DNA from 3 places in the Paenibacillus sp. P2(2022) genome. Region 1 is predicted to be linked to each of the others. Evidence: riboswitches for the same ligand, from Rfam matches in the RefSeq annotation. Region 1 holds a riboswitch; each other region holds the start of a gene.
The links. A riboswitch is a leader RNA that binds a small molecule or an ion and turns the genes downstream of it on or off. The one in region 1 is predicted to bind glycine.
Positions count from the first base shown of each region.

Region 2: linked by a shared signal. The riboswitch ahead of gcvT (glycine cleavage system aminomethyltransferase GcvT) and the one ahead of sdaAB (L-serine ammonia-lyase, iron-sulfur-dependent subunit beta) in region 1 are both predicted to bind glycine.
Region 3: linked by a shared signal. The riboswitch ahead of MMB75_RS18350 (alanine/glycine:cation symporter family protein) and the one ahead of sdaAB (L-serine ammonia-lyase, iron-sulfur-dependent subunit beta) in region 1 are both predicted to bind glycine.

Region 1 covers NZ_JAKWFI010000012.1:11,275-21,387, reverse strand. The annotation lists gene opp4B (oligopeptide ABC transporter permease) at 1-274, opposite strand, end outside; gene MMB75_RS23475 (ABC transporter ATP-binding protein) at 289-1,215, opposite strand; gene MMB75_RS23470 (ABC transporter ATP-binding protein) at 1,193-2,224, opposite strand; gene MMB75_RS23465 (DUF6359 domain-containing protein) at 2,557-4,170, opposite strand; glycine riboswitch at 4,385-4,499, shown strand; gene sdaAB (L-serine ammonia-lyase, iron-sulfur-dependent subunit beta) at 4,711-5,400, shown strand; gene sdaAA (L-serine ammonia-lyase, iron-sulfur-dependent, subunit alpha) at 5,390-6,289, shown strand; gene MMB75_RS23450 (Ig-like domain-containing protein) at 6,370-8,706, opposite strand; gene MMB75_RS23445 (serine hydrolase domain-containing protein) at 8,879-10,039, opposite strand.
Region 2 covers NZ_JAKWFI010000001.1:84,562-94,674, reverse strand. The annotation lists gene MMB75_RS00440 (PTS mannitol transporter subunit IIBC) at 1-1,153, opposite strand, end outside; gene gcvH (glycine cleavage system protein GcvH) at 1,580-1,978, opposite strand; glycine riboswitch at 2,386-2,459, shown strand; glycine riboswitch at 2,473-2,569, shown strand; gene gcvT (glycine cleavage system aminomethyltransferase GcvT) at 2,649-3,749, shown strand; gene gcvPA (aminomethyl-transferring glycine dehydrogenase subunit GcvPA) at 3,874-5,229, shown strand; gene gcvPB (aminomethyl-transferring glycine dehydrogenase subunit GcvPB) at 5,226-6,722, shown strand; gene ptsP (phosphoenolpyruvate--protein phosphotransferase) at 6,851-8,563, opposite strand; gene MMB75_RS00410 (HPr family phosphocarrier protein) at 8,556-8,831, opposite strand; gene ptsG (glucose-specific PTS transporter subunit IIBC) at 8,942-10,113, opposite strand, start outside.
Region 3 covers NZ_JAKWFI010000005.1:293,276-303,388, reverse strand. The annotation lists gene MMB75_RS18375 (PTS transporter subunit EIIC) at 1-600, shown strand, start outside; gene MMB75_RS18370 (ABC transporter substrate-binding protein) at 798-2,087, shown strand; gene MMB75_RS18365 (carbohydrate ABC transporter permease) at 2,121-2,996, shown strand; gene MMB75_RS18360 (carbohydrate ABC transporter permease) at 3,018-3,845, shown strand; gene MMB75_RS18355 (iron-containing alcohol dehydrogenase) at 3,995-5,167, shown strand; gene MMB75_RS18350 (alanine/glycine:cation symporter family protein) at 5,225-6,643, opposite strand; glycine riboswitch at 6,802-6,896, opposite strand; glycine riboswitch at 6,908-6,992, opposite strand; gene MMB75_RS18345 (glycoside hydrolase family 1 protein) at 7,161-8,618, opposite strand; gene MMB75_RS18340 (LacI family DNA-binding transcriptional regulator) at 8,830-9,801, shown strand; gene licT (BglG family transcription antiterminator LicT) at 10,035-10,113, shown strand, end outside.

The DNA of each region.
Region 1 (10,113 bases):
AATCGGTAACGCTAATTTTATGTACATAAGATTTACCCAGATCCCCATGAGCAAGCTGGACAAGCCAGTTCCCATATTGCACCCACACCGGGTCATTGAGTCCCAGTTTTTGCCGCTGTTCTTCCAGTGCAGCCGGATTCAGATTGGGTGTTGAAGTGATGAGCCCTGTCAGGGCATCCCCTGGCATAGCCTTAGCTAGGAAAAATATAAGCACACTCAGTGCAAAAAGTTGAGGGATCATAACCAGCAGCCGGCGCATTGTAAACTTCCACATATTCTGTACCTCCCTTAAGGTAGCGCGACTTGATGGGATGGACTTACTGATTTTAGTGCAAACGGCTTTCCACTCGCATCTAAATGTTTGGGCAGCTCTGACTTGTAAGAGGATAAAAGCTTCTGCCTTTTTCGAGCATTTTCTAGCCGCTTCGCAGGATCAATACTGGGAATGGTGGCAATAAGCCGCTGGGTATACAAATGCTGTGGACGCTCATAAATGTCCTGCTCGCTTCCCTGTTCCACTAAGCGACCTCGGTACATGATGCCGATTTGGTCACACATATGGCGGATAATACCCAGGTCATGACTAATGAACAAATACGTCAATTTGAACTCTCGCTGCACATCCTTCATAAAATTAAGCACCTGTGCCTGCACAGAAACATCTAGCGCCGATACCGGTTCATCAGCAATAATCAGTTTTGGATTTAATGTCAGCGCACGCGCAATCCCGATTCGTTGCCGCTGGCCTCCGGAAAATTCATGCGGATATTTGTAGGCCGCATCAGCGTTCAAGCCGACCTTTTCCAGCAGCATCTGCACTTTTCGACGCTCTTCCTCATTACTCAGCCTTTCAAAGTTCCGCAGCGGTTCAGCAATGACATCCAATACGCGCTTGCGCGGGTTAAGCGAAGAATAGGGGTCCTGAAAAATCATCTGAATGTCTCTACGCAGCGGATGGCGGTTATTCCGACTCAAAGCCGCAAGGTCCTTTCCATTAAAAAGAATCTGTCCGCTCGTCAGCTTATTCAGGCCGATAATCGTCCTGCCTGTCGTCGTTTTTCCGCAGCCGGATTCTCCCACTAGCCCATATGTTTGGCCTGCCTCTATGCTGATCGACACGCCATCCACTGCTTTTACCTGATCAACAACACGCTGGAAAAAACCACCGCGCACCGGATAATGAACCTTCAAATCATTTAGCTCCAGTAGTGCCATGAGCAGCCTCTCCCTTTGTTTCGTCTTCAAAATGAAAATGCTGGTAACATGTACAGCGGACCCAATGGCCGGGAGAAATTTCTTTTAATCGGGGATGGTCTTCATGCATTCTCTGCTGAATCCAGGGAATACGCGAAGCAAAGCGACAGCTATTGCGAGGAATATCTTGCAATGAGGGAACAATGCCACCAATGACATGCAGCGATTCTCCCTTGGTATGCGATCCCGGCATGGAGGCTAGCAAGGAACGCGTATACGGATGCTGTGGATGCCGGAATAATTCAAAAACATCAGCGCTTTCCACGGTTTCTCCGGCATACATGACCACCACACGGTCAGCTACTTCGGCCACAACGCCAAGATCGTGCGTAATCAGAATAATTCCGCTTCCAGTCTCCTGTTGAAGCTGTTTGAGCAAGTCAAGAATTTGCGATTGAATGGTTACATCGAGCGCAGTCGTCGGCTCATCTGCAATAATAAGTGAGGGTCGGCAAGCTATGGCAATCGCGATCATCACACGCTGGCGCATCCCTCCTGAAAGTTCATGTGGATACTGTTCATACACACGTACGGGGTTGGGTATATCCACGCTTTCCAGTAGCTCCAGTACACGTTCCCTTTTTTGCTTCGTAGATAGGGACGTATGATAATCGAGATTTTCCTCGATCTGCTTGCCAATGCTCATTAACGGGTTCAGTGCTGTCAGCGGGTCCTGAAAGATCATGCCAATGCCCGCTCCGCGGATTTTATTCATTTGCCCTGAGGAGAGACGGATCAGATCCGTGCCTTTAAAAAGAACCTTTCCTTCGACACGTGTCCGCTCCATGTCATGCAATTGTGGGATGGAAAGCGCCAGCGCGCTTTTGCCACAACCGGATTCTCCGACTACAGCCAGCACTTCATTGGGGTTGACCGTCAGATCCAGATGATCGACTGCCGGGTGGTATTGATCGTTGATACGAAAAGATACGGATAATCCTTTAATCTCCAACACAGGCTCGATATTCAATGCGCGCGTTTCCTCCATTCTCCATGGTCTTGTCCTGCTTATTCTCACCATGTTTGATGTTAAAACCTTCCACAAACATTACATACCGTTTTTGTCGGAATAATTTGAATACATCCTATCACCAGTATATGGATATATCAATTAAGATTATGCTATCAACATCATTTAAAAAATCAATGATCCAGCCGTAGCGCGACCTTCCTGGCACAAAATGTAATAAAATAACCAACCACAGGTTAATTTTCATCACAAAAAAGCCGTTTGATCCCCTACAGAGGACCAAACGGCTAACTAGCACCCAACCACTCACACTGAATTATTTTTTGCGTTTATTATGAAGCCGCTCCATAGGAGCCCGGCTTGAACGTTCTTGGATCGTACCATTTGTAGCCTGCTGCTGGAGCAGACCAAGGCTCCGGTTGCGGTTCTGTGGAAGCCGCAGGCTCTTCAAACGGCAGCAGCTTCGTCGGTTGATCCAGCGTTAAACCTGCCACATCGGATAATTTCGTGTAGTCCTGCTTCCACGCAAGCCATTGAACCGTTTGCACTAGGAAGGTGGCATCGTCTACTTCCTTAAAACCATCATATGTCTTTTTCGACTGTCCGTTTTCCTCACGTGCATATTTCGGAGTAGCATCTTCTACAGGGGAAGAATCACCGATAAATGCTGCCTTGCCTTGACCCACCTTGGAGATCGCAGCATAAGGACCTTCCGCACGGCCTCCGCCGTTATAGACTCCTTGGTCTACTGCATTGCCCCATTTTTTTGTACCTGTCGGGATATAGGCAATTCCTTTGGCTTTGGTAGGATCAATAATAGCCAGCGTAGATCCCGCATGCATGGCAATCGAGCGTACACCCTTGGTAATGCCGAAGGATTGATCTGCGGCTACGATGTCCGTAGCATTTACATCGCCAAGCGCATTATAACGGAAACGAACACCAAAGTTGGTCGCCAGCCAATCGGAGCTTGTTAATCCTTGCATCGCCGGCGATGCAGCTTCTTCTGCAGTCATGCCTTTGGCCGGATTAGTATAGGCTCCACGACGGTAGCCATTCATAACCTCGGAGGAATCCCAACGGTTTTTGTTACGGTCGGCATTATAATGGTCGGAGATGAAGAAGACACTTCCCCCGTTATTCACATATTGCAGCAGGGCAGCCTGCTCGGATGCCTTAAAGGCCACATTCGCTTCACCGATGATGAACACATCATATTGGCGCAGCTTATCATAGGTTATGGCCTGTTCTCCATAAGTAAAAGGAATAGGGCGGTTCAATTGATCCACAGTAAAGCCTACATTACGCAATCCATTGGCAAAGTCGGAGAAGGCGCCTTCAATGACCCAATCTGCTGCACCAGCCGTCTGTGCGTGCGTATTATCGAACAGCACCTTTTTGCCTTTTCCATCCGGCAGTGTAGTACTGGGTTGACCCGGGTTGCCAGGTTCAGGTTCGCCAGGTTCGCCAGGTTCACCTGGTTCCCCCGGCTCGCTTCCACTCACCAGTTCCACAGCGCTTGGACTTTTTACTCCACCAAAATTATTGTAGGCACCAAGCGTACCTGTCACGCGAATTTTGCTGCCGACCAGCTCAGGATGACCTGTTAACCCAAATTGCCCTCTGTACGCAGATGTCAGCTGCACATCCAATAGATTAGACGTGAAACGTTCATTGGCCTGGTCGGCAATCAGTACGTTAAAATCATTCGCAAACGGAGCAGAAAAATTAGCTGTTTTCGATCCGGTAGCATGTCCGACGATGTAGCCTTCCACCGTCACTGCACCTCCACTGCCTTGGCGCTGAAGTGCTTCGTCTACTGTCAATGCTCCCTCTGCCTTGACCTGACCGAATGGAACGAGGATCCCAATCAACAGCGATACGATCGCTGCTAGATGCAGCACCCCTTTCAAGCGTGAACCTGTGAACCGCAAGCCTTTTACCATACGTCAATATCCCTCCTATAATTCCATAAATGTACTTGTCCTCTATCAGATTAGCTGTCAATCTTCTAATTCCTTCCTGATTTCATCCATAAATATGTAAATTTTAATCTTTTTTATCGGAAACTCGCCTGTTTATGTAAAAATTGAAACCTGCGATTGACACCGAGCACGGCATACATTACGCTAAGAAAGATATGTAGAACGGTATACGCGAATGAAGATGACGGGAGAGTCTGTCCAGGAGCTTACACGCTGGCGGCACCGAAGGAGCAAGCCGCCAGCACCCGGCTGGCGGATAATCTCTCAGGTCCATGTATCGTCATCTGACGCAACTCTGGAGAGAGCGCAAGCCACCCAAGGGGTAAGGCGGTAAGGACACCGCACGAAACTCTCAGGTAACGAGGACAGAGATAAGGGAAACTTCCTTATCCTGTCCTTTTTTGCGCTCACATTGTACGTCAGCATTAGGAACCGTCATAGCTGCGCACAAACGCGGAAATACCATATACTATGGTACTAGAACATACAGGGGGCCACACCATGCGTTTCAAAGATGTATTTTCCATTATCGGTCCGGCCATGACCGGACCTTCCAGTTCACACACTGCAGGCGCGGTGCGGCTTGCACGCGTTGCCCGTCACTGGCTCGGGATGCAGCCGGACCGTGCCCGCATGACACTGTACGGCTCCTTCGCCGACACCTACAAAGGACACGGTACAGACCTAGCACTCATCGCAGGCCTGCTCAATTACGATACAGACGACCACCGAATTCCAGATGCCGAGCAATGGGCGGAGCAGGCTGGAATGGCCGTGGAGTTTGCCGTCAGCGGACTACCCGCGCCCCATCCAAATACCGTCCGTTTTGAACTGTGGAAGGGTGAGGATCAGCGCACACTGCTGGGTTCCTCCATCGGCGGCGGCAGCATCCATGTCCAGCAGCTCAACGAATTCCGAGTCAACCTGACCGGGGAGCTGGCTACGTTGGTGCTTCTTCACTCGGATAAGCCCGGCACATTAGGTGCGGTGACTTCAGCACTCGGCGCTGCCGACATTAACATTGCCTATATGCATGTGGATCGCAAAGGCCGAGATGGTGAAGCACTTACCGCCATCGAAACGGACAGTCCTCCTACGGCTGAACTGATCGCAAAACTACGATCCTTACCACATATGTACGAAATTAAAATGATTAATTTGAAAAAAGGAGCTGAATCTGATGCGATTTAGCCATCTGCATGAAATCAGCGCCATATGCGCGGAGGAATCCACCACGATTGGCCGCCTGATGATTCAAGAGCAGGTACAAGAGACGAATACAACGGAAGAAGAAATCTTCCGCCAAATGTCTGATTATTATGAAGTCATGAAGGAGGCCGTTCATCGTGGTCAGACACAAGACACCGTATCCCGCAGTGGATTAACAGGCGGTGACGGCAAGCGTCTGGCCGAGTATCTGCGGGCAGGGGAAACCTGCTCCGGCGACGCCTCCGCACTCGCCATGGCTTATGCGCTCTCCGTGTCGGAGGTTAATGCGTCCATGGGGCGTATTGTGGCTACGCCCACTGCTGGCTCTTGTGGAGTCATCCCCGGTGTGTTCATTAGTGCGCAGGAGCGGTTCGGCTGGGATGATGAGCATATGGTGCACGGCTTGTTCGCAGCCGGAGCCATTGGCTACGTCATCGCCAACAATTCCTTCATTTCCGGCGCGGAGGGAGGCTGTCAGGCTGAGATTGGCTCAGCCATCGGGATGGCCGCTGGAGCTATGGTCGAGCTACGCGGCGGCACACCTGAGCAGGCCGTTCACGCCGTAGGCCTAGCGCTCAAGAACACGCTCGGTCTGATTTGCGACCCCGTCGCCGGACTCGTCGAGATTCCGTGCATCGTGCGCAACGGGCTGGGAGCCGTGACCGCACTTGCCGCAGCGGATATGGCTTTGGCGGGTGTGCGCAGCGCCATTCCGTCTGACGAAGTCATTGACGTAATGCTTGAAGTCGGCAGCGCGATGCCGTCGAAGCACCGCGAGACCGCCAAAGGCGGCTTGGCCCAGACACCCACTGGCAAGCGTTTGACCGAATCACTGACACGCAACACATCAACCAAGAAGAATAAATCGTAGCTTCTAAGCTTTAAAAAATAAAAGAGCAAGCATATCGTCTCTAGACGTATGCTTGCTCTTTTTCTTTTCATTTTAACAGATTACTGAACGGTTACCTGTACCTTCGTCATTTTACCTGCATATTTCACTGTAATTACAGCTTTGCCCTTGCCCTGTGCCTTAATGTTGCCGTCTTTGACGGTCGCAACAATAATTCTGGACGAGGACCAGACAGCAGGTTTGGAAACATCCTTCTCCGACTCATCCTTATACGTGGCTGTAGCCGTAACTTTGGCCAGCTGCCCTGCCTTCAAAGTCAAGGCGACTTCGTCCGTTTGCAGGTATTTAAGCGTATCAACATCAACAGGTACGCTGATCACCTTACCGCCAAACTTCGCCTGAATGTTAGCCTTACCGTAGCTGACCGCGGTAACCTGACCCTTTTTGACGGTGGCTACCTTATAGTTGGACGTTTTCCATTCAGCTTGGGTTGTAACATCCTTTTCTTTGCCATCACTGGATTTAACTACAATCGCAATCGTTTTTTGATCCCCGGATTTTAGTGATAACGCAATGGCATCCGCTTCAATCTTTTGCGCTACGTCCACTTCTACCGTAAACGTAATGGTTTGCTTGCCATATGAAGCAGTGACCGTTGCCTTACCGCTTGCATTCGCTTTAATCAAACCTTCGCTAACTTCAACTACTTTTACATTACTAGTAGTCCAAGTGGCGTCCTTGGTTACGTCTGTTTTTGTGCCACCACTCTTAACGCCTGTTATTTTCAGCTGCTTTGTTTCCTGAGCACCAAGCGCAATTACACGCGAGTCTGTTTCCAGACGGTCCACAAGACCCACTTGTACGTTTATTGTCAGTTTTTTGCCGTTATAGGTCGCTGTAATAACCGCTTTACCGGCTGCTTTACCCGTAATCGTTCCTTTGGACACAGAAGCAATATCTTCCGCGCTTGAAGCCCACTCCGCATCCTGTGTCACGTCTTCCTTGCGTCCATCCGCATAAGTAGCCGTCAGAGTTGCAGTATAGTCCTCATTAATATCAATCGTTGCCGTTTTGGAAGACAAAGACAGATCACCAGGCACATTTACGGATACTGTAGCTGTAGCTGTTTTGCCGCCATAAGAAGCTGTGATCGTAGCCTCACCTGTTTTATAACCTGTGACTTCCCCCGCGCTGACAAAAGCGATATCTTCATTGCTGGATTTCCACTCTGCCTTACTTGTGATATCTTCTTCCGTACCTGTTACGTACGTTGCAGTCAGCTTGAGCTTTTTGGATTCCTTGGCGTTCAAGCTCAGCTTGTCCTCGCTCAAATCCAGAAATCTAGAGGTTTCGACATCTGTCTTGATCGAAACTGTCTTATCTCCATACTTAGCAGACACTGTAGCTGAACCCGCTCCAATGGCCATAATCGTTCCTTTATTCACCGTTGCAACTTTTTCATCGCTTGATGCCCAAGTAGCTTTATCTGTGATATCCGTTACTGTTCCATCCGGGTAGACAGCAGATACCTGAATTTTTTTAGATTCATCCAAACGGAGAAAAATATTGGTTTCGCTGGCTTTCAGCTTATTCGTCTGATCTACATCCACCGCAATCGTAGCGGACATCGTGCCATATTTACCTGTGATCGTCGCCTTACCCGCGCTATAGCCGGTAATAGTGCCTTTCAGTACATCTGCCACAGCTGCATTGCTGGAGCTCCACTCAGCAGACTCTGTCACGTCCTGTACCGATCCATCCGGGAACGTTGCTGTCAATTTAACCTTCTCTGTATCCTTCAACAAAAGAGAAACCTCTGATGAACTGACATCGAGACGTTTAACCTGCTCTACCTGTACAGCAATCGTTACAGTCTGTTGACCATAAACAGCCTTAATATTAGCTGTACCTGCTCCCTGAGCAGTAACCAATCCGTTGACTACAGTCGCTACCTTTTGGTTATCCGAGGTCCAGGTCGCATCACCTGAAACCTGAGCTGTCGTATTATCACTATAAGTCGCTGTCAAATCAATCTGTCCTGTGCCGCTCGAACGTAAGTTCAGGCTTTGTACATTGGATGTCAGCGCCTTAACCTTTTTCGTAACATGTACCTGAACCGATTGTACCTTCTCTTTATAGGTCGCTACCACGGTCGCTTCCCCTTCAGCTTTGGCTGAAACCGTACCGTTATACACTGTAGCGATAGCTGTATTATCACTTTTCCAATCCGTGCTTACGGTTACATTCGAGGTCGTCCCATCGCTAAAAACAGCCGTAGCCGTCAGCGCAGCCGTATCTCCCTGCTGCAAAGTTACCTCGTTAGAGGAAAGGACAATCTTGGAAAGCACCGCATCTGCTGCAGATGCAAACCCTGCATATGATGTAAAACTTGAAATCAGGATGACCAACGCCAGAAATCCGGACCATCTATTCTTCAAAATCTAATTCCCTCCCATTTCAATGCTAAAAATTGAGGATTTCGCAAAATCCCTACACCTACGTTTTATGTCGTCATATGGAAAAGAATAGTTTAGACTTTAAAGAAAATTTGGTCCTTATTAACTAGAATCGGTATTACCGAAGATCAAATCGTTAAATATACCCTTACTTTTACAAACAGCTATAAGCTGCTGCACGTATTCTCAAATGGTGATACTCTTCCATATTGGGATCAAGCTGATGCATATAAACGACGGAGAACTGTTCGCTCGGATCTATAGAAACCCATGTGCCTGCCATTCCCGTCCAGCCAAATTCCCCAATCGAGCTGTTTGCATGACCAGCCGCTTTATCCATTAACGTACGCACGCCCAGTCCATAGCCATAACCTGTATGGTATGAATTGGTGAAATCCGATAGTTGGGCTGTACTCAGATGATTTGTGCGCATTAAATCAATGGTTTTTCTCCCCAATAGCCTCACACCGTCTACCATGCCGCCATTTGACAACATTTGTGAAAATGTCAGGTATTCTTTGACTGTCGAATATAAGCCTGCGCCTCCACCTTCATATATAGCATCTGGCTGATGATGTTCATCCAAGAAACCTTCAATTTTTTCAAGTTTTCCGGCGTCTGTCCGTTGATACATGGAGGCCATCCGCGATTCAATATCTCCACGATAACGGTAACCTGTATTGTTCATTCCAAGTGGATCAAAGATTTCATCCTTCAAAAATTGTCCTAATGATTTACCTGAAATGACTTCAATTAGACCTGCAACAAGATCATGTCCATATCCGTATAACCATCGTGTTCCCGGTTCAAATGCAAGCGGAACTTTAGAAAGCGCTTTAATTTCTGTACGCAGGTCATATTTCCCTTGCTTTTCCTTTAAAGCTGTAATGACCTTGTGCATAGCTTTTCCTGTTTCTGAAAACTCGGAAGCATAAGGAAGCCCCGCACTCATATTGAATATATGCTTAATTAAAATGGGATTATCCGCCTTGTCAACGTAGGTGTATCCGTTAGGAGCAGTTTTGAATACATACGAATCGCGATACTCAGGTAAATATTCACACAAAGGCTCATTCAATAAAAATTGTCCGCGTTCGTAAAGCATAAGGGCAGCCGCACATACAACAACCTTTGTCATGGAAAACAAGCGATACACGGTATCTTCAGTAATCGGTTTCCGAGTTTCCACATCAGCATATCCATGATATCCTTCATACAACACTTGGCCATTTTGTGCAATGGCACAACCACACCCTGCCGGTCCATTCGCTAAGAATTGTTGCAATAGCTGATCTACCTTGTCAAAACGAGACATTTTCATCCCTCCTATTTTCCTTCAAAAGAAACAAGCTTCCCCTCACGCTCTAATTCCTGTTCCAACAAGCTCAA
Region 2 (10,113 bases), on a different contig from region 1:
GATCAGATGCGTGGTTATCTTCCATTACAGTGGCGTTAGCACTTGCACCCTTGCTTTGATTTTTCATATCTTTCAGGCGGGATGCAGCTTCCTCCAGCCCCTCTTCCTTTTGCTTACCTGTCTTGAGCAATACTGCGGCAACAGCAAAGGATACGACTGCAGCAGCGATCACACCGCTCAGCATCGGCAAATATCCGCCTTTTGGTGTCATCAGGAAATAAGCAATGATACTGCCTGGTGAAGGAGCAGCAACCAGTCCGGCACCTGTCAACATAAAACAGAAGGTTCCTACAACGCCCCCTGCTATAGCAGCGAGAATTAGAATCGGCTTCATCAAAATGTAAGGGAAATAAATTTCATGAATCCCGCCGAAAAAATGAATGATAACTGCACCAGGAGCAGACGACTTCGCAGAGCCTTTACCGAACAGGCAATAGGCCAGCAAAATGCCGAGCCCCGGCCCAGGATTGGATTCAAGCATGAACAAAACGGATTTTCCTGTTCTTGCAGCTTCCTCTAGCGCAATCGGACTCAATACTCCGTGATTCAGTGCGTTGTTGAGAAATAATACTTTTCCGGGCTCAATAATGAGGTTGACAAGCGGCAAGAGCCCTGCATTTACGAGAAACTGTACCCCTGCCGACAATACTTGGCTGATGGTTTGAACGACCGGGCCAATCCCCACATGAGCGAGCAGTGCTAGAATGGCACCGATAATCCCGGCCGAGAAATTATTGACCAGCATTTCAAAACCTGATTTGACTTTGCCTTCAATGGCCTTATCGAACTTCTTCAAGATCCATGCAGCCAGCGGGCCAGCTACCATTGCGCCCAGGAACATCGGGATATCGGCCCCCACAATGACACCCATCGTCATAATGGCACCGATCACACCTCCACGCTGTCCGTGAATCATTGTGCCTCCTGTATAACCAATCAATAGCGGCAGCAAATAATTTTTCATCGGATCAACCAGTTGTGCAAAACCCTCGTTCGGAAACCACCCGGTCGGAATAAAAAGGGCCGTAATTAATCCCCAGGCGATAAAGGCCCCCATATTGGGCATAACCATACCGCTGAGAAAACGGCCAAAACGTTGTACGGCGACACGAGCGCCACCGCTTGAACTGGACTTTGTGTCCACTGTGCTCATATTCATATCCTCCTTGTGAGTAAATAGCATCACTACCTTTTCTTAAAATTCATACTAAATGACAGCGCTATCTTCATCAACGAAATGAAAACGTACTTTCGTCATGAACGTTGATGACAACATTTAAATTTAAAATAACGGACAACGTATTATACCTGCATAATTCTTCTTAATATGACCGATAACAATAGAAATTAGTCGAAAAAACAGTGCTGTAAATCTGCACCTTATATAGAGGAGCTCACCTCTAAATCTAATAAATTGACGTAATTACGTCTTCTAAAAGACAACAAAAAAATAGCCGCCATGTCAGATCATAGCGACTATTTTATACACAAAACGAGCGGACTAACGATGCTTTTATTCAATTCAATATCCATATAAAAATTTAGAATAAAGCGCTAATATTCCATCTTATATTGCTCATTATTGTTCATCCGAAATCAACTGCTCGTACTGATCCGCAGACAGCAGCTTGCTCAGAGCTTCCTCGACATCATTGCCCATCTCTACTTCAATCATCCAACCCTTTTCATAGGGAGATTCATTCACCAGCTCAGGTGTGCTTTCCAGAGCTTCATTTACTTTCAATACGGTTCCCGCCACCGGAGCAAAAAGGTCGGATACGGTCTTCACCGATTCAATTGTACCAATCTCTGCCCCCTGTTCAATCGTTGCTCCCGCCCCAGGTAATTCCACAAAAACAATATCACCCAGTTGATGCTGTGCAAAGTCTGTAATGCCGATCCGCAACGTCCCGTCTGCTGTGCGCTGAACCCACTCATGTTCGTCTGTATACCAAAGTTCCCGTTTCACTTCACTCATCCTGCTTTCGCCTCACTTCCACATGAATAAAATGCTTTTAATCACCTGTATTAGACAGGTTAAGATTATGACAACATGAACACTCATGTCAATAATACTAACAAAAATACTTCATGTTATCTCATATAGCATAGAATATTAAAAAATGATAACTTGTAACAAACGCTTACATATCCTTATTTATACATTAAATGTTTTTTGGATTGTTTTATATGACATTTTTATTGACATTTTGAATGAATTTGCGTATTAATGGGTTATAGCAAATGCTTTTGGAAATACCCCGACAACTGCAAACGCGGATGAACGCGGAGGGAGAGACTACCCAAAAGATTCGCATAGCTGTTGTCGTTTCTGAGACAGTGTGCACGCGAACTCGGATCAAGTTGTTACCTGCAAAACCGGGTAACCTACCGTTGATCCAAAAGGTAGCGCCGAAGGAGTAAACATGCATTGCAGGTGAATCTCTCAGGCAAAAGGACCTCTGCCGGACGCATCTCTGGAGAGCATTCGCGATTAGAGCGGATCACCCAAGGGGAAACCTGGTTCACACCGGGGTAACTTTCTGGTATCAAGGACAGAGCTGAAAGAAGAGTATGGACTGCCGTCTATACGTTTCTTTCAGCCTGTCTTTTTTGTTTAGCCGATTACACTGGATAGGAGTGAAAAAATGTCTAATTTGCGAAGAACACCATTATTTTCGTCTTACGGGACGCAGCCCGGGGTTCGTTGTATTGACTTTGGCGGGTGGGAGCTTCCCGTTCAGTTTAGCGGCATCCAAAAAGAGCATGAGGCCGTCCGGCAACGCGCGGGTTTATTCGATGTCTCGCACATGGGCGAGTTTTTGGTTGAGGGCAAAGAAGCCGAGGCTTTTTTGCAATGGGTAACCACGAATGATGTCAGCCAGTTGGAACCGGGCCAGGCACAATATTCACTCCTGTGTTACCCCGATGGAGGCGTAGTGGATGACTTGCTTGTATACTGCAAAGGACCAGAGCGCTACATGCTCGTTGTGAATGCCTCCAACATCGACAAAGATTGGGATTGGCTCATGCGCCACGTACCTGCATCGGTTCATCTGGAGAATGTGTCTGATGCGATCGCATTGCTGGCATTACAAGGACCGGAAGCAGCACATATTGCCGCAGCCGTGACAGATGCAGATATTACGAATCTGGCATCTTTCCGATTCCATGAGAACGTGCAATTGTTCGGAGCAAAAGCACTCGTCTCCCGAACCGGATATACCGGGGAAGACGGTTTTGAATTTTATATACCTGCTGAGGAAGCACCCGCCGTGTGGAATGGTTTGCTTCGTTGCGGTGAATCGTATGGGCTAATTCCCGCTGGGCTTGGTGCTCGCGATACACTGCGGTTTGAGGCACGGCTGCCGCTGTACGGACAGGAGTTATCTGCCACCATTTCACCGCTTGAGGCTGGTTTAGGTTTCTTCGTCAAGCTGAATAAAGGAGATTTTATCGGCAGAGAAGCACTGCAACACCAGAAAGAACAAGGAATTCCTCGCAAGTTGATCGGGCTGGAAATGATTGACCGCGGTATCCCGCGCGCTCATTATCCAGTCTTCGCGGAAGGCCAACACATTGGTGAGGTCACAACGGGGACTCAATCGCCCACCTTGAAGCGTAATTTGGGGCTAGCCCTGGTGGACAGTCGTTTTAGCACCCTATCTACACCGCTGGAGGTCGAAATTCGAGGTAAACGCCTGCGTGCGGAAGTGGTCGCAGCCCCTTTTTATAAACGGCCACGCTGATCCTAAATCCTCTTCATTTCAAAAAAATGATCATGTCAGATACGAAATTCTGGATTTTCCAACTACGATTATGTATTAGCTAATTTACTATCTAAATTTTGCTTTTCGAAAGGAGCCAGAACTTATGAAGCAGCATCGCTATCTCCCCATGACCGAACAAGATCAAACCGAAATGCTGCGTGTGGTGGGCGTATCATCCATTGATGATTTATTCAGTGACATTCCAGAGGCAATTCGATACCAAGGGGAACTCCCTCTTTCCTCTCGGCTCGACGAAAGAGCCCTAACTCGCCACATGGCCGAGCTGGCCGGGCACAATGCCAATACAGATACACATGCCAGCTTTCTTGGTGCAGGTATTTATGATCATCATATTCCGTCCGTCATTCAGCACATCACCTCACGTTCCGAATTTTACACAGCCTACACCCCCTATCAGCCGGAAGTAAGCCAGGGCGAGCTGCAAGCCATTTTTGAATTCCAGTCGTATATTTGCGAATTGACAGGCATGGCAGTAGCGAATGCCAGCATGTACGATGGAGCGACAGCTCTGGCGGAAGCGGGCTCACTGGCCGCCGCAGCCACGCGCCGTAAACAGCTTATCGTATCAAGGTCTGTCCATCCAGAGGCACGCCAGGTATTGGCAGCCTATGCGCGCGGATTGGACTTGGACATCGTGGAGATCGGCTGTTCGGACGGCGTAACGGATGTCGATGCGCTTGCCGCAGCCGTATCGGAACAGACGGCGGCTGTCTTGATCCAAAGCCCCAACTTTTTTGGAGCCGTGGAAAATCTGAAGCCGATGGCTGACCTCATCCATGCACACAAGGGGCTAATGGTCGTCAGTGCCAACCCGCTGGCACTTGGCTTGCTGGAGGCGCCCGGTAAGCAGGGCGCGGATATTGTTGTAGGAGACGCGCAGCCGCTTGGGATCTCGTCCTCCCTCGGCGGTCCGACCTGCGGTTACTTTGCCGTTTCTCAGGCACATATGCGTCGTATCCCTGGGCGTATCGTAGGCCAAACCACAGACCGCAACGGCAAACGCGGCTTCGTGCTGACCTTGCAAGCGCGGGAACAACATATCCGCCGCGAAAAGGCCACGTCTAACATTTGTTCCAACCAAGCGTTGCTTGCTTTATCTGCATCTGTGTACTTGTCTGTCATGGGTAAACAGGGTATCCAGGAAGTAGCCGAGCTGAATTTGCATAAAAGCCGCTATGCGTTAGAACAATTGCTGAGCTTGAATGGCATAACTGCCTCGTTTCACGCACCGACCTTTAACGAGTTCGCCCTTAGGCTGCCTGAAGGTACGAATATGAGCAAACTTCAGGACAATCTGCTAGCTGCTGGATTTATCGCAGGCTATGATTTGGGCCGGGACTATCCGGAACTTGCTGGTCACATGCTGATTGCCGTGACGGAGCAAAGAACCAAAGAAGAGATTGACCAATTTGTACACACCTTGGAGGGATTGCTATGACACACACCGGACCGGACCAGAAACAAGAGCTGTTGAAGGAACACGATCAAGCGCTCATTTTTGAATTGAGCCGTCCGGGTCGCATCGCTTATTCCCTTCCCGAGTGCGACGTTCCTCGTCGCCCGGTGGCAGAGCTTTTGCCGGATTATGCGCTGCGCAGCGAACCTGCGGCATTACCCGAGGTATACGAAGTAGATGTTATTCGCCATTATACCGCCCTGTCCCAGCGCAACTTCGGCGTCGACAACGGATTTTATCCGCTTGGCTCGTGTACGATGAAATACAATCCAAAAGTGAATGAGGATGTCGCCCGTTACGCAGGCTTCGCTAAAATTCATCCATATCAGCCGGAGAATAGCATCCAGGGGGCTATGGAGCTGCTGCATACGCTCCAAAACGATCTGGCTGCGTTGACCGGCATGGATGCCGTCACGCTCCAGCCCGCTGCTGGCGCCCATGGCGAATGGACCGGGCTGATGATGATTCGCTCGTACCACGAGGCACGTGGTGAGCGACGTACCAAGGTGCTCGTGCCGGATTCCTCGCACGGTACGAACCCCGCCAGTGCAACCGTCGCGGGCTTCGAAACAATTACCCTCCCCTCCACCCCTGAGGGGCTGGTGGATCTGGACGCGCTCCGCCAAGCCGTAGGCAACGACACCGCTGCGCTCATGCTGACCAATCCGAACACGCTGGGCTTGTTCGAGAAGCAAATTACTGACATTGCCGCGATTGTGCATGACGCAGGTGGTCTGCTCTACTATGACGGGGCAAACTCCAACGCCATCATGGGGATTACCCGCCCCGGGGATATGGGCTTTGATGTGGTGCATCTCAATTTGCACAAAACGATGAGTACTCCGCACGGTGGAGGCGGCCCTGGCGCTGGACCCGTCGGCGTAAAGCAGCGGCTGATACCCTATTTGCCCAAGCCGTTTGTCGTACGTGATCCGCAGGGTGTGTACCGCTGGGATCGGGAGCAGGGAGATTCTATTGGGCGGGTCAAAGCCTTTTACGGAAACTTCGGCATTCTCGTCCGAGCCTATGCCTATATCCGCAGCTACGGTCCTGATGGCTTGAAGCGAGTGTCCGAATGCGCTGTACTCAATGCCAACTACATGATGCATCGGCTGGCTCCGCACTTTGACCTGCCTTATCCTGGGCATTGTAAACACGAATTTGTCATGTCGGGGCGAGGTTTGAAGAAATTTGGAGTACGCACGCTGGATGTAGCCAAACGATTGCTTGATTTCGGTTACCATCCGCCTACCATTTATTTTCCGCTAAATGTAGAGGAATGCATCATGATCGAGCCGACGGAAACAGAAAGCAAAGAGACGCTGGATGCTTTTGTCGACACTATGATTCATATTGCGCGCGAAGCTGAGGAGAACCCTGAGCTGGTGCTCAATGCACCCTATACCACTCCAGTCACACGCCTGGATGAAACCACTGCAGCCCGTAAGCCTGTGCTGAATTGCGCATGTAGTTAAGGTTAAATTCAAACACAACCATCCAAAGCATACAAAAAAGCCGGTATCTGTTGAGATACCGGCTGCTGTATGTATACAGCAATTTTTGTTGGAAAAAGATATAACCTTTGAAAATGTGATACCCTTCCTTATGCTTCGATGCTTTGAACCAATTCAACAACCTGCTCGGCTGTTTGCATATCCAGAGCTTTTGCAGCCAATTTCTCCATGTCCGCACGGGACAACTTAGAGATTTGACTACGTGCTGGCAGAATGGAAGTTGCGCTCATGCTGAACTCATCCAGTCCCAGACCCAGCAGCAACGGAATTGCTGTTGTGTCTCCTGCCATTTCACCACACATACCAACCCAACGTCCTTCACGGTGAGCGGCATCAATAACCATTTTCACCAGACGCAAAATGGATGGATTATATGGTTGATACAGGTAAGAAACCCGCTCGTTCATACGATCCGCTGCCATTGTGTATTGAATCAGATCGTTAGTACCGATACTGAAGAAATCCACTTCTTTTGCGAATTGGTCAGCCAATACCGCTGTGGAAGGAATTTCTACCATGATGCCCAGCTGAATTTCTTCAGATACGGATACACCCTCGGCTACCAACTTTTCTTTTTCCTCCAACAAAACAGCTTTAGCTTCACGGAATTCGTTCAGCGTAGCAATCATTGGGAACATAATGCGCAGGTTACCGTGCACGCTTGCACGCAACAAAGCACGCAATTGAGTGCGGAAAATATCCTGGCGATCCAGACACAGACGAATAGCACGGAATCCGAGGAATGGATTCATTTCTTTCGGCAGATCCAGATAAGGAAGTTCTTTATCTCCACCGATGTCCAAAGTACGGACTACAACCGGTTTGCCTTCCATTCTTTCCAGAACCGTTTTGTAAGCTGTATATTGTACTTCTTCGGATGGGAGCTTGTCGCGTCCCATGTACAAGAACTCCGTACGATACAAGCCAACGCCTTCACCACCGTTGTCTAGAACACCAGCTACATCGTTAGGCGTACCAATATTGGCTGCCAGTTCGACATGGACACCATCGACGGAAACCGTAGCTTCGCCGCGCAGCTTACGCCACTCTTCGCGTTGCTTGTCATATGCCACTTGTTTAGCGCGGTATTCTGCAACGATTTCTTCGGTAGGATTCACGAACACGTGACCATCCAGACCATCGACGATAATCAAATCGCCGCTTTTAGCTTGAGACAATATATTTTTTGTTCCTACAACAGCAGGAATTTCTAATGAACGAGCCATAATAGCCGAGTGTGAAGTGCGTCCGCCGATATTCGTTGCAAAACCCTTAACAAATTCACGGTTCAGTTGAGCTGTGTCGGAAGGTGTCAAATCTTCTGCAAGTACAATCGTTTCTTCGGCAATTTCTGCAGGGCTGACAAAATGAACACCAAGCAGATGATTAAGCACCCGTTTGGTTACATCACGCATGTCCGATGCGCGTTCTTGCAAATATGCACTTTTCATGTTCTCAAACATGGAAATAAACTGTGTAGCTACTTCATTCAAAGCATAGTCAGCATTAAGCTGCTCGTCTCTGATTTTAGCTTTAACCGGATCGATCAATTCAGGATCATTCAGGATGAGCAGGTGAGATGCAAAAATTTCTGCTTTTTTCTCACCCAGCTCACGAAGCGTTTTCTCCTTAATCGATTCCAATTCGGTTTGAGATTGTGCCAAAGCCGCATCCAATCTTGCGATTTCAGCTTCAACATCACCAACCGCGCGTCTCTCTACAGCGTAATTCGGATGCTCCAAGATAAACGCCCGGGCAATGGCTATGCCTGCCGAAGCGGCAATCCCGGAAATTTTAAGCATGAATTTCGCCCAGCCCTTCGTTAACGATTACATTTTCAAGAGCTTTCAATGCTTCAGCAGCTTCAGCGCCTTCGCAGATAATGTTAATAGTATCCCCTTGTTCCAGACCAAGAGACAATACACCCAGAATGGATTTCAAAGTTACTTTTTTACCGTTAGCTTCGGCGAAAGATTCAGCACCGCTGAATTTGTTAGCTGTATTTACCAGCGCAGTTGCAGGACGTGCATGGATACCGTCTTCATCCGTAATTCTAAAAGTTGTTTGCATAATTTGTTCCTCCCACTTTCCTAAAAATAATATTTGTTTACACGCAGCATACCGGATAATTGATCAGACGGCTTAGGCCGCCTAATCAACTAATCCGAAACACATAGAGTTTATTTTATCGTAATTATACCATCTTCGCCAGCCTTCAATACTCCAGTTTTGTTTAAAGTTACCGAAGATCCTTCTGGAAGGTTGGTAAAAATGACAGGTGAGATGATGGATTTAGCGTTTGCCTTCACGTATTCCAGGTCTACTTTCATAATAGGCTGGCCGGCTGACACAAGATCGCCTTCGTTCACCAAAACGTCAAATCCTTGACCTTTAAGCTTCACTGTATTCACCCCGATATGAACAAGCACTTCTTTACCACCATCGGATTGAATACCAACCGCATGCTTGCTTGGGAATACATTAAATACTTTACCATAAACAGGAGAAACAATGGTTCCATCATTTGGCACAACTGCAAATCCATCACCTGTCATGCGTTCTGCAAAGACCGGATCGGGAACGGTCGAGATGTCAACCAATTCACCGTTTACTGGCATCACGATATCTTCCACAACGATTGTTTGCTTTTGTTCTCCGGCTTCCTTTTCCTCTTGTGGAGCTGGTTCTGAAGGAGCAGGTGCAGGTGTACGTCCTGCCATGATATCAGCCATTTGGGTTTTAATTGTATCGGAACGGGTACCGAAAATCGCCTGTACATTGTTACCAACTTCAAGGACACCTGAAGCGCCAAGTTGTTTCAGACGAGCTTTATCCACGTTTGATTTTTCATTAACTTCGATCCGAAGACGTGTAATACATGCATCCAGATGCTTGATATTCGATGAACCACCGAAAGCAGCCAAAATGTTATGTGGAAGCTCGTCACTGCTACCGCTTGCTGCACCCTCCACATTATCTGTAGCTTCTTCACGTCCTGGTGTCTTCAAGTTGAATTTCCGTATGATGAATCGGAATCCGAAGTAGTAAATAACCGCCAAAATCAGACCGACGATAATTACATACCACCATGGCGTACGGGTTGGAATAATCCCGAATATCAGGAAGTCAATAAATCCACCTGAGAACGTCATACCGATTTTAACATTCAAAATTTGCATCGTCATAAATGACAAACCTGCAAATACACAGTGTACTGCAAACAGCAATGGAGCTACGAACAGGAAGGAAAATTCCAGTGGCTCCGTAATACCTGTCAGGAACGAAGTCAAGGCAGCTGAACCCATGATACCTGCTACATATTTTTTGTGTTCCGGTCTTGCTTCATGATACA
Region 3 (10,113 bases), on a different contig from region 1:
ACCGGTATTACTGAGCCTCTCGAATTTTCTTTTATGTTCATTGCACCTCTGCTTTACGGCATTCATGCTCTGCTAACAGGTCTGAGCGGCCTAGTCGTATACCTACTGGATGTCAAACTCGGCTTTTCCTTTTCAGCAGGACTCATTGACTATCTGGTCAATATGAAGCTCTCCACCCACCCATTGCGAATGATCCCGATTGGGCTTGTCTTCGCCCTCATCTATTATTTTCTGTTCCGCTTCATCATCCTCAAATTCAACCTAAAGACTCCCGGGCGCGAAGACGATGTAGATGACACCCTTCTATTTGAGGCTAACAAATCCATACCCGTTGGAAAAGCAAGCGCCTCATCCGGCACCCAGTCCAGTCAGGCAGGCCAGGTCCTAACCTATCTCGGCGGTTCAGACAATATCCAAAGCATTGATGCCTGCATCACGCGGCTGCGTCTTGTCGTCAAGGACGACAAAGCGGTTAACGATCAAGCTCTTAAGCAGCTCGGAGCGTCAGGAATTATCAGGCTTGGGAACGGTACCCTACAGGTTATTTTCGGTACTCGATCTGAAGCTCTGAAAGATGAGATACAACGATTGATGTCATGAAGCTAATCCCATGCCTTAAGCACGTGCGATCTTCCTATAGCAGACGCACGTGCTTTTTTTTATGGATAAACGTTTCAAATTTTTTGTTTTTGGTTAAGGCAATGCACATAAATGGGTAACAGCTTCATATGATGGAGCTAAACCATTTACAACTTGTTCAGCAGGCAGATTATTCAGACAGCAAGGAGGGAAATGATGTGAAGACAGTACAATGGCAATGGCTGGTATTATGTCTTGCTTTTATCACTATGATTAGTGGTTGTAGTGGGTCCCTATCCTCTAAAGGTCAATCATCTGAAGCTAATTTGTCAAACAGCAAAAAGATAACGCTTACATTGTGGTACTGGAACCGTTCTATTGACGATGAATTGCTCGTCCAGGCAGAAAAACAGTTTCCCAACATTGAATTAAAAACTCAAAAAATAGGCGGTGACTTTAAAGCCAAGCTGAAGACAACGCTCGCAGCTCGTTCCGGTGAACCGGACATCGTAGCTCTGAACGACTGGATGGTGGAACTATTCCCGAGTGCAGATCGTTTTTATGATCTAAAGGAACTCGGAGCAGACCGACTGAAGGATCAATATTTGGAATGGAAATGGAATCAGGGCATCACTCCTGATGGTAAAATGATTGCATTTCCCATGGATACTGGGCCTACCGCCCTCTTCTATCGAAGCGACCTGTTTGAACAGGCAGGCTTGCCAAGTGATCCTGAACAGGTCAGCGCCTCGATCCGCACATGGGATGATTATATGGCAGCCGGAGAACAACTTCGGCAGAAATTCGGAAGCCATTCATTTTTGGCCGATAATATTGTAAACGTTTACAATCAGGTACTCGCTCAACATACGAACCTGTACTTCAAGCCGGACGGAAGTTATATCGGCAATCAATCTCCTGACATCCGCCTGGGCTGGAAAACCGCTGTGGATTTCCACAGGAAGCATCTGCTCGCCAATGCAGATGGCTGGACTCCTGAATGGAATGCTTCGGTCAATAACGGCAAAATCGCCTCGTTCGTAGGGGCAATCTGGATGAAGCAAGTTCTCACAGAAGCCGCACCGGATACAGCGGGCAAATGGAGAGTCGCCCGTGCTCCTGGAGGAGACGGAAATCTGGGAGGGTCTTTCATCTCTATCCTCAAATCTAGCCAACACCCCAAAGAAGCCTTTGAAGTTCTGACCTGGCTGCAAAGCCCGGAACACCAACTGGAAGCCTACCATAAAATCGGCCTGTTCCCATCCACTCCCGGCGTCTATGACGATCCAGTCATGGAGACACCCGAGCCTTTCTTTGGTGGTCAGGCCACTGGCCTCATTTTTGCCGCCTCCGCACGTCAGGTGAAAAATAGCTATTTCGGCGAGCGCTATCCTGTCATCCACGGCATTGTAACCCGTCGTCTTGCCAATGTGGCCAAACAAAATGCCGATCCCGACTCATTATGGACGGAAACAATGCAACGAATTGAACGGGAATTACAGCGTTAAAAAACAAAACTTCAAAAAAGGCGTGTGGACAATATGCTGAGAGAAATCTGGAAGCACCGGGCCGTTTATGCTGCGATCTCGCCATTTTATTTGCTGTTTGGCATCTTTGGCTTGTTTCCGATTGGCTTTTCATTGTACCTGGCGTTTCACAAATGGGACGGGATCGGAGACATGACCTACAACGGCTGGGGCAACTTTCGTTACCTTGTGACAGACAACGAATTTTGGCAGGCTGTAGGTAATACGTTTGTGATCTGGGTGTACGCCACGATTCCAATGCTATTTCTAGCACTCATTGTTGCCTTTCTGCTTTATGCCCCTTTTGTGAAAATGCGCACCTTATGGCGAGTTGGATTCTTCCTGCCCAATGTGACATCTATTGTTGCTGTTGCCATCATCTTTGGCGCCTTATTTGCCAACAATTTTGGATTTCTCAACTACCTTTTGCAGCTCTTGGGGCTACCTATGATCCAATGGCTGAATGTGCCATGGGGTATCCAAATCGCCATTTCTTCCATGGTCGTCTGGAGATGGATGGGTTACAACGCCATTATCTATCTGGCTGGGCTCCAGAGTATCCCACATGTGCTGTATGAGGCCGCCAAAATAGACGGGGCAACCGGAGCGCAAGCTTTTTTCCGCATCACCATTCCGATGCTGCGCCCAGTCATTCTGTTTACGGTCATTACGTCCACCATCGGTGGGATGCAGCTGTTCACCGAGCCACAGGTCCTGGTCGGTAATGACGGCGGTGCCGGGGCAAGTGGCATGACCATCGTTTTATACCTGTACCGCGAGTCGTTCATTAACAACTATTTTGGATATGGCGCTGCTGTCGGATGGGGCATGTTTCTCATCATTGCTCTATTCTCCATCATCAATTGGAAACTCGTTCAAGGTAAAAAATAACGATGGAAGGAGCTTTACCACATGATGCAGACACGTGCAAAATCCATTGTTTTATATGCTGGGCTGTTGGTAGGTATCATCCTGTCGATGTTTCCATTTTACTGGCTAATCGTCATGGCAACCCGTACAACCTCAGACATCTATCGTTTTCCGCCACAATTGTGGTTCGGCAGCCACTTCCTGGATAACATCACGAGAGTATTGCAGCAGATTGATTTTGCCGGCGCCTTTTTGAATACCCTTTTTGTAGCCAGTTCGATTACCCTATTGGTGCTGTTTTTTGATTCACTGGCCGGTTTTGCATTCGCAAAGTTTGATTTTCCGGGCAAAAAGGTGCTATTCGTCATTCTGCTAGCTACAATGATGGTCCCTTCACAACTTTCGCTCGTCCCCTCCTTTGTCATGATGGCTTCCTTTGGATGGGTAGGTACGTTCAAAGCGCTCATCATCCCGGGTATGGTAAATGCCTTCGGGATTTTCTGGATTCGTCAGTATGCAGAAGAATCTATTCCCAAGGAGCTCCTGGATGCGGGGCGTATGGACGGGTGCAGCTTTTTTCGGCTGTACTGGAATGTAGCACTGCCGATTTTACGCCCTGCGTTCGCTTTTCTCGGCGCATTTACCTTTATAGGAGCTTGGAATGATTACTTATGGCCATTAATCGTTTTAACGGATGAGCGCAAATTCACCCTCCAGATTGCATTGTCGCAGTTGAACGGGATTTACAATACGGATTATGCGATGGTCATTGCTGGCACCCTGCTGGCTGTACTTCCTCTTATTATTTTGTTTCTTTTCATCAGCCGCCAATTTATTTCCGATCTTGCCGCTGGAGCGATCAAAGATTAGCCTTCACTTGATTCCCCTTATTCTTTTCATGTATAATGGTTAATCGTCATTTCAAATAGCTCACATGGCCAAGTCAGATATTTAATGGGCTAGTCAAGATAAGAGATTACCATTTGAACATGAACTATGAACCGAGGGGAACCTTCCAGATGAACAAATTCACATATTATAACCCCACCAAATTAATTTTTGGAGACAATCAAATTGAACAATTACAGCAAGAACTGTTGAATTACGGCAAAAACATTTTGTTGGTATATGGAGGCGGAAGTGTCAAGCGAAATGGTTTGTATAACCAGGTATTAAATGCGTTAGAGCCTCTGCACCTCAACATTCATGAATTGGCGGGCGTTGAACCCAATCCGCGCTTGTCCACCGTTAAGAAGGGCATCGACATTTGCCGAAAGGAAAAGATAGACTTTCTGCTTGCAGTGGGCGGCGGAAGCGTTATTGATTGCACCAAAGCTATCGCAGCAGGAGCTGAATATGACGGCGATGTGTGGGATATTATCAACAAAAAACATATGCCGACCCAGGCTTTGCCCTTCGGTACCATCCTTACACTGGCCGCCACTGGTTCGGAAATGAATCCGGATTCAGTTATCACCAGCTGGGAAACGAACGAAAAATACGTGTGGGGCAGCGCGGTGACGCATCCGAAGTTCTCCATTTTGGACCCGAAAAACACCTTTTCTGTGCCACGTGATCAGACGGTTTATGGCATGGTGGATATGATGAGCCACGTGTTTGAACAGTACTTTCACAATGTCAAAAATACACCGCTGCAAGACCGCATGTGCTTTTCCGTGTTGCAAACCGTGATCGAAACGGCACCTAAGCTGCTGGAGGATTTGCACAACTATGAGCATCGCGAAACGATATTATATGCTGGGACGATTGCCCTGAACGGTACGCTGCAAATGGGTTACTTCGGGGACTGGGCTTCGCATACCATTGAACATGCATTATCCGCTGTATATGATATTCCTCATGCTGGTGGTCTGGCGATTCTGTTTCCCAACTGGATGAGACATACGGTGGATCAGGATGCTGCACGCATGAAGCGGCTGATGCTCAGTATGTTTGACTTGGACACTGTAGGTAAAACTGACAGAGAAATTGCCTTGGAAGGTATTGACCGTCTAAGTGCGTTTTGGACAAGTCTCGGTGCACCTTCTACTCTGGCCGATTACAACATTCATGATGAGCAATTGGAAAACATCGCAAACATCGCGGCCCGTGAAATGGAGCACGGAGGTTTCGGTAATTATCAAAAGCTGAAACAGGAAGATATTTTAGCTATACTGCGTGCATCGTTATAACATTAAAAAAGGAGTACCCTCAAGCCTGTGATGGCTGAGGATACTCCCTTTTAGTATTTATGAATTTACCGTTTGTCCCTTTTCTTCTACTTGGATAGCCGCCCCTACATTGGCACCAGCAAGAATACCCTTGTTCTTATTAGGATACAAAGAATTCATATAAGTCCGGGTTTCGGCAACGACAATTCCCGACAAGCCGAGCAAAGCAATCAGGTTTGGAAAAGCCATCATGGCGTTAAAAATATCTGCCAGCAGCCAAATCGCATCCAGTTTAATGAACGCGCCCCCGCCAACCAGTACAATGAACAAATAACGATAAGGCTTGATCCACTTAACCCCAAGCAAGTATTCAACACAGCGTTCCCCGTAATAGTTCCAGCCGAGCATGGTGGTGAATGCGAACATAATCAGGATGATGGTGAGCAGCTCTGCTCCCAGCGGAAATGCACTGGAAAATGCTTGCTGAGTCATCAAGCCTGCATCGGTAGGCCCGCTCCACACCCCGCTCACCAGTAACGTCAACCCGGTCATCACACAAATAACCATCGTATCAATAAACACACCCGTCATGGAAATCAGCCCTTGTTCCGCAGGCCATTTGGTTTTGGCAGCTGCGGCTGCAATCGGTGCGCTCCCCAATCCAGCTTCGTTGGCAAAAATACCTCTGGCTACCCCACTGCGCATGGCCAGCATAATCGTAGCTCCTGCAAATCCGCCGGTTGCCGATGTAGTTGAAAATGCCGAATGAAGCACAAGCGCAATTGCGGCAGGAAGTTGGTCAGCAAATCGAATCAGTACAATGATACAAATCAATACATACAGGCCTGTTTTAAAAGGAACGACCTTCGTCGATACCTTGGCAATGCTTTTGAGTCCTCCAATGGTCACAAGACCTGTAAGGACAGCAATTGTCAGCGCCGTTACAATCGGCGGAACGCCAAAACTGTTTTCAGTCGAAGATACAATCGCCTTGACCTGAGGGAATGTTCCAATTCCGAACAACGCTACCAGCATCCCTGAAAAAGCAAACAGCATCGCCAACGGTTTAAAACGGCGTCCCAGGCCTTTTTCAATATAATACATCGGGCCGCCGGAAAATTGTCCATTCCGATCCTTCACCCGGTATTTTACCGCAAGTACACCTTCCGCATATTTCGTCGCCATCCCAAAGAAGGCTGCAACGACCATCCAGAACAGGGCACCTGGCCCGCCCAGCTTAATGGCTGTCGCTACACCGACAATACTTCCTGTACCGACGGTAGCCGCCAATGCCGTACTCAAAGCCGCAAAACTACTTACATCCCCGCTACCTTCATTCGGGGCCTTACCGATGAGCTTGATCGCCAGGGGCAGGCGGAATACCTGCAACATTTTTAGACGTATGGTCAGCCATAACCCCGTTCCCATAACAAGGATGATGAGAGGCGCCCCCCATATCCAACTGCTAATCGTTTCTAACACATGTACCAAATTCATTTCAACCCGCTCCTCCAGCATAGTAGAAAACAAAAAAGAGTCAAATCTGTTGATTCGACTCCTGGAGAGGTTAAAGGCACGAAAAAATACAACCATCTTGTGCAGGATTTCACCTCTAAAAGCTTATAAAAAGCCTAGGGCTATCCCTGTCACAGGTTATTCGCGTCTCTGTCCTTTTGCCTGAGAGTTTAAGCAGATGTGATCTGCGGTGCACCTTCGGCGCCCAATTAAGGGTCTCTCCAGAGTTCTGTCCGTTTACGGTCCCTGCTCGTTGCTGTAAATCAGCCTAAGCACCTGAGAGTTTTGCCCCTTCGGTTGGAACTTTCATTCCATCTCCCGCAAACATCAACCAGACATATGAAATTTTTATTCATTATACAGAAAAATTTCAGCTTATTACAAGTGAAAAATTTGTGAAGCCCTCTGAAAGAATCAATAGAGTGTCTATACAAAAAGCGGGTACAGCAGATTGCATCCTGAGGATTTTCTCTGCTGTACCCGCCAAAACGATATGGAATTACAGTTCTTCACCGTTGGTTGCTATCACATTTTTATACCAGTTAAATGAGTCCTTTTTGGAGCGTTGAAGCGTTCCGTTACCGTCATCATCCAGATCAACGTAAATAAATCCGTAGCGCTTGGACATTTCGGACGTAGACATGCTCACAAGGTCGATAGGTCCCCAGCTGGTGTAACCAATCAGATCAACACCGTCAGCAATCGCTTCCTTCATTTGGGCAATATGCTGACGCAAGTAATCAATGCGATACGTGTCATGCACAGAGCCGTCTTCTTCTACCTTATCATACGCACCCAGGCCATTTTCCACGATGAACAGTGGCTTTTGATAGCGATCATAAAACGTATTCAGTGTAACACGCAGGCCGATCGGATCGATCTGCCATCCCCAGTCGGAAGACTGCAGATACGGATTTTTCACACCGCCTATCAGGTTCCCTGCTGCCTTTTCGCCTTCTGGCCCTGCCGATACGGTCAAGGTCATATAGTAACTAAATGAGATAAAATCGACCGTGTTATTTTTCAAAATTTCGGCATCGCCGGATTCTGTCTGGATCACAATATTATTTTCTTCAAAATAGCGGTTCATATAGTTGGGATATTCCCCACGAGCATGCACATCCGTAAAGAACAGGTTCATTTGATTTTCATGCTGTGCTTTCAGGATATCTTCTGGGTTACACGTATGTGGGTAGCTTTCAATGCGGGCCAGCATACAGCCGATCTGAGCGCCCGGAATGATCTCATGTCCCCGTTTGGTCGCCAATGCACTTGCTACAAATTGATGGTGCAATGCTTGATATATCGCTTGTTGCTTGTTTTCTACACGGTCAATAACCACACCGCCGCCTGTAAACGGGCTCATAGTCATGACATTAATTTCGTTAAAGGTCAGCCAGTATTTTACTTTATCCTTATAGCGTGTAAATACCGTTTCGGCATATTTTACGTAATGATCCACGACTTCGCGTCCCAACCAGCCATTATATTTCTGTGTCAAACCTAGCGGTGTTTCATAATGCGACAGTGTTACCAAAGGCTCAATACCATACTTGCGCAGCTCATCGAATACATTGTCGTAGAATTGCAATCCCGCTTCATTCGGCTCGGCATCATATCCATTCGGGAAAATCCGCGACCAGTGGATGGACATCCGGAATACTTTAAAGCCCATTTCTGCAAACAAGGCAATATCTTCTTTGTAGTGGTGGTAAAAGTCCACACCTTCACGCTTTGGAAAACGGGCGTTTACCTTCCCTGCCAAGATGTCCTCCAGTCGTTCGGACGAAATTTCTATAGCATGATCGTTCTTACGTTCTGATTTAGGTACATAGGCTATCATGTCTGCGCTGGACAGACCTTTTCCATCTACGTCAAAAGCACCTTCCAATTGGTTGGCTGCAGTTGCCCCGCCCCAGAGGAAGTTTTTCGGGAATCCTTTTAGCGTCTTCGTCATGGTATGAAAACCTCTTTCCTTAATTTAATGTTTTCACTTTAGTCAGTAACCCGTCAGGTGCTGCAATGCGAATCCATAACTAACGGTAACCGTTCTCCTTTGAAATGCATCGACAGATGCTTTAAAATAGACGTAATGCCCTCATAAAGCATCCTAATTGTTGTAACGCGTTTCATGTCAAGTATTTTTTTCTCAGGTGAGGAGAAGCATCATGTCGAATCTTGATCAAATTGCAAAACTGGCGGGCTTTTCCAAAGCTACGGTATCCAGAGTGTTAAATCAGTCCCCCCATGTAAGTCACGAAACCAGAGCTAAAATTTTAAAAATCATGCAGGAATTAGATTATGTTCCTAATCGGAATGCGATCTCTCTATCCAAGGGTCAGACGCTTCAGATTGGTATCATCACTTCAACTATCAATGAAATTGTGCTGGCATTTCTGGACAGCTTTGTGGAAATCGCAGGCCAATATGAATTCCAAACCATTATTTATACTTCGGGAGAAGACAAAAAGAAAGAGCTTCAAGCTTTCGAGGATTTAAAAAGAAAAAGAGTCGATGCGCTGGTCATCATTTCCTGCGTGAATGACACTGATTTTTTGAGTACCTATTGCAAATATGGACCGATCGTGGCATGGCAACGAATGGAGCATACCGATATTCGCTCCGTCGCTATGGATCAATATGAAGGATACATGTTAGCATTAAAACATTTGATACAAAAAGGCTATACACGTATAGCCAATGCTTTTGGTCGTCCAAGCAGCATCAATACTCACAGCAGACAACGAGCCTATGAGCAGATCATGAGTGAACACAATCTGCCGGTGCTGCCACACTGGAACTATTCTTCTATTTATAACATTCGTGATGGCGAACAGGTCGTGCGCAATTTGTTACAGCATCGTGAGGAATTTCCAGAGGCTATCTTGTGTGCTAACGATTATGTAGCAGTGGGCATTCTCTGCGAAGCGCGCAGACAATTGCTGAGGGTACCGGAAGATCTGGCGATTGTTGGGTTTGATAACACGGAGCTGGCGCACACCATGGGGATTACAACGGTTCAAAATCCCATTATGGCTCAGGCGGAAAATGCCTTTTTCATGCTTTCCCCTCAGCTGATTGGACGCCAAATGGAGCTTCATTCGCTAGAATACAGCCTCATAGAGCGTACGACTACTTAAGGGCACAATTGACTTGCAAATTAGGCAAATGGGCCTTGATATGAAATATTTTTTGTCGAAAGAGAATAAAATATGTTGAAATCGCTTTTTTTTGTGCTACAATAGCACTATATCGAAGGATTGTGACCGGTGATGCGGGCAATGCCTGAGTTCAATTGAGTGCTATTGCTAACAATAGTGTTGAATTGTGCTTGGGCATTTTTTATTGGTAAAGGATGGGAGGGGGAACTTCAATGATTATTGAGAAGGTGCTCAATAACAACGTCCTGTTGACTAAAAACGATAAAGGCAAAGAGGTCATTGTCATGGGAA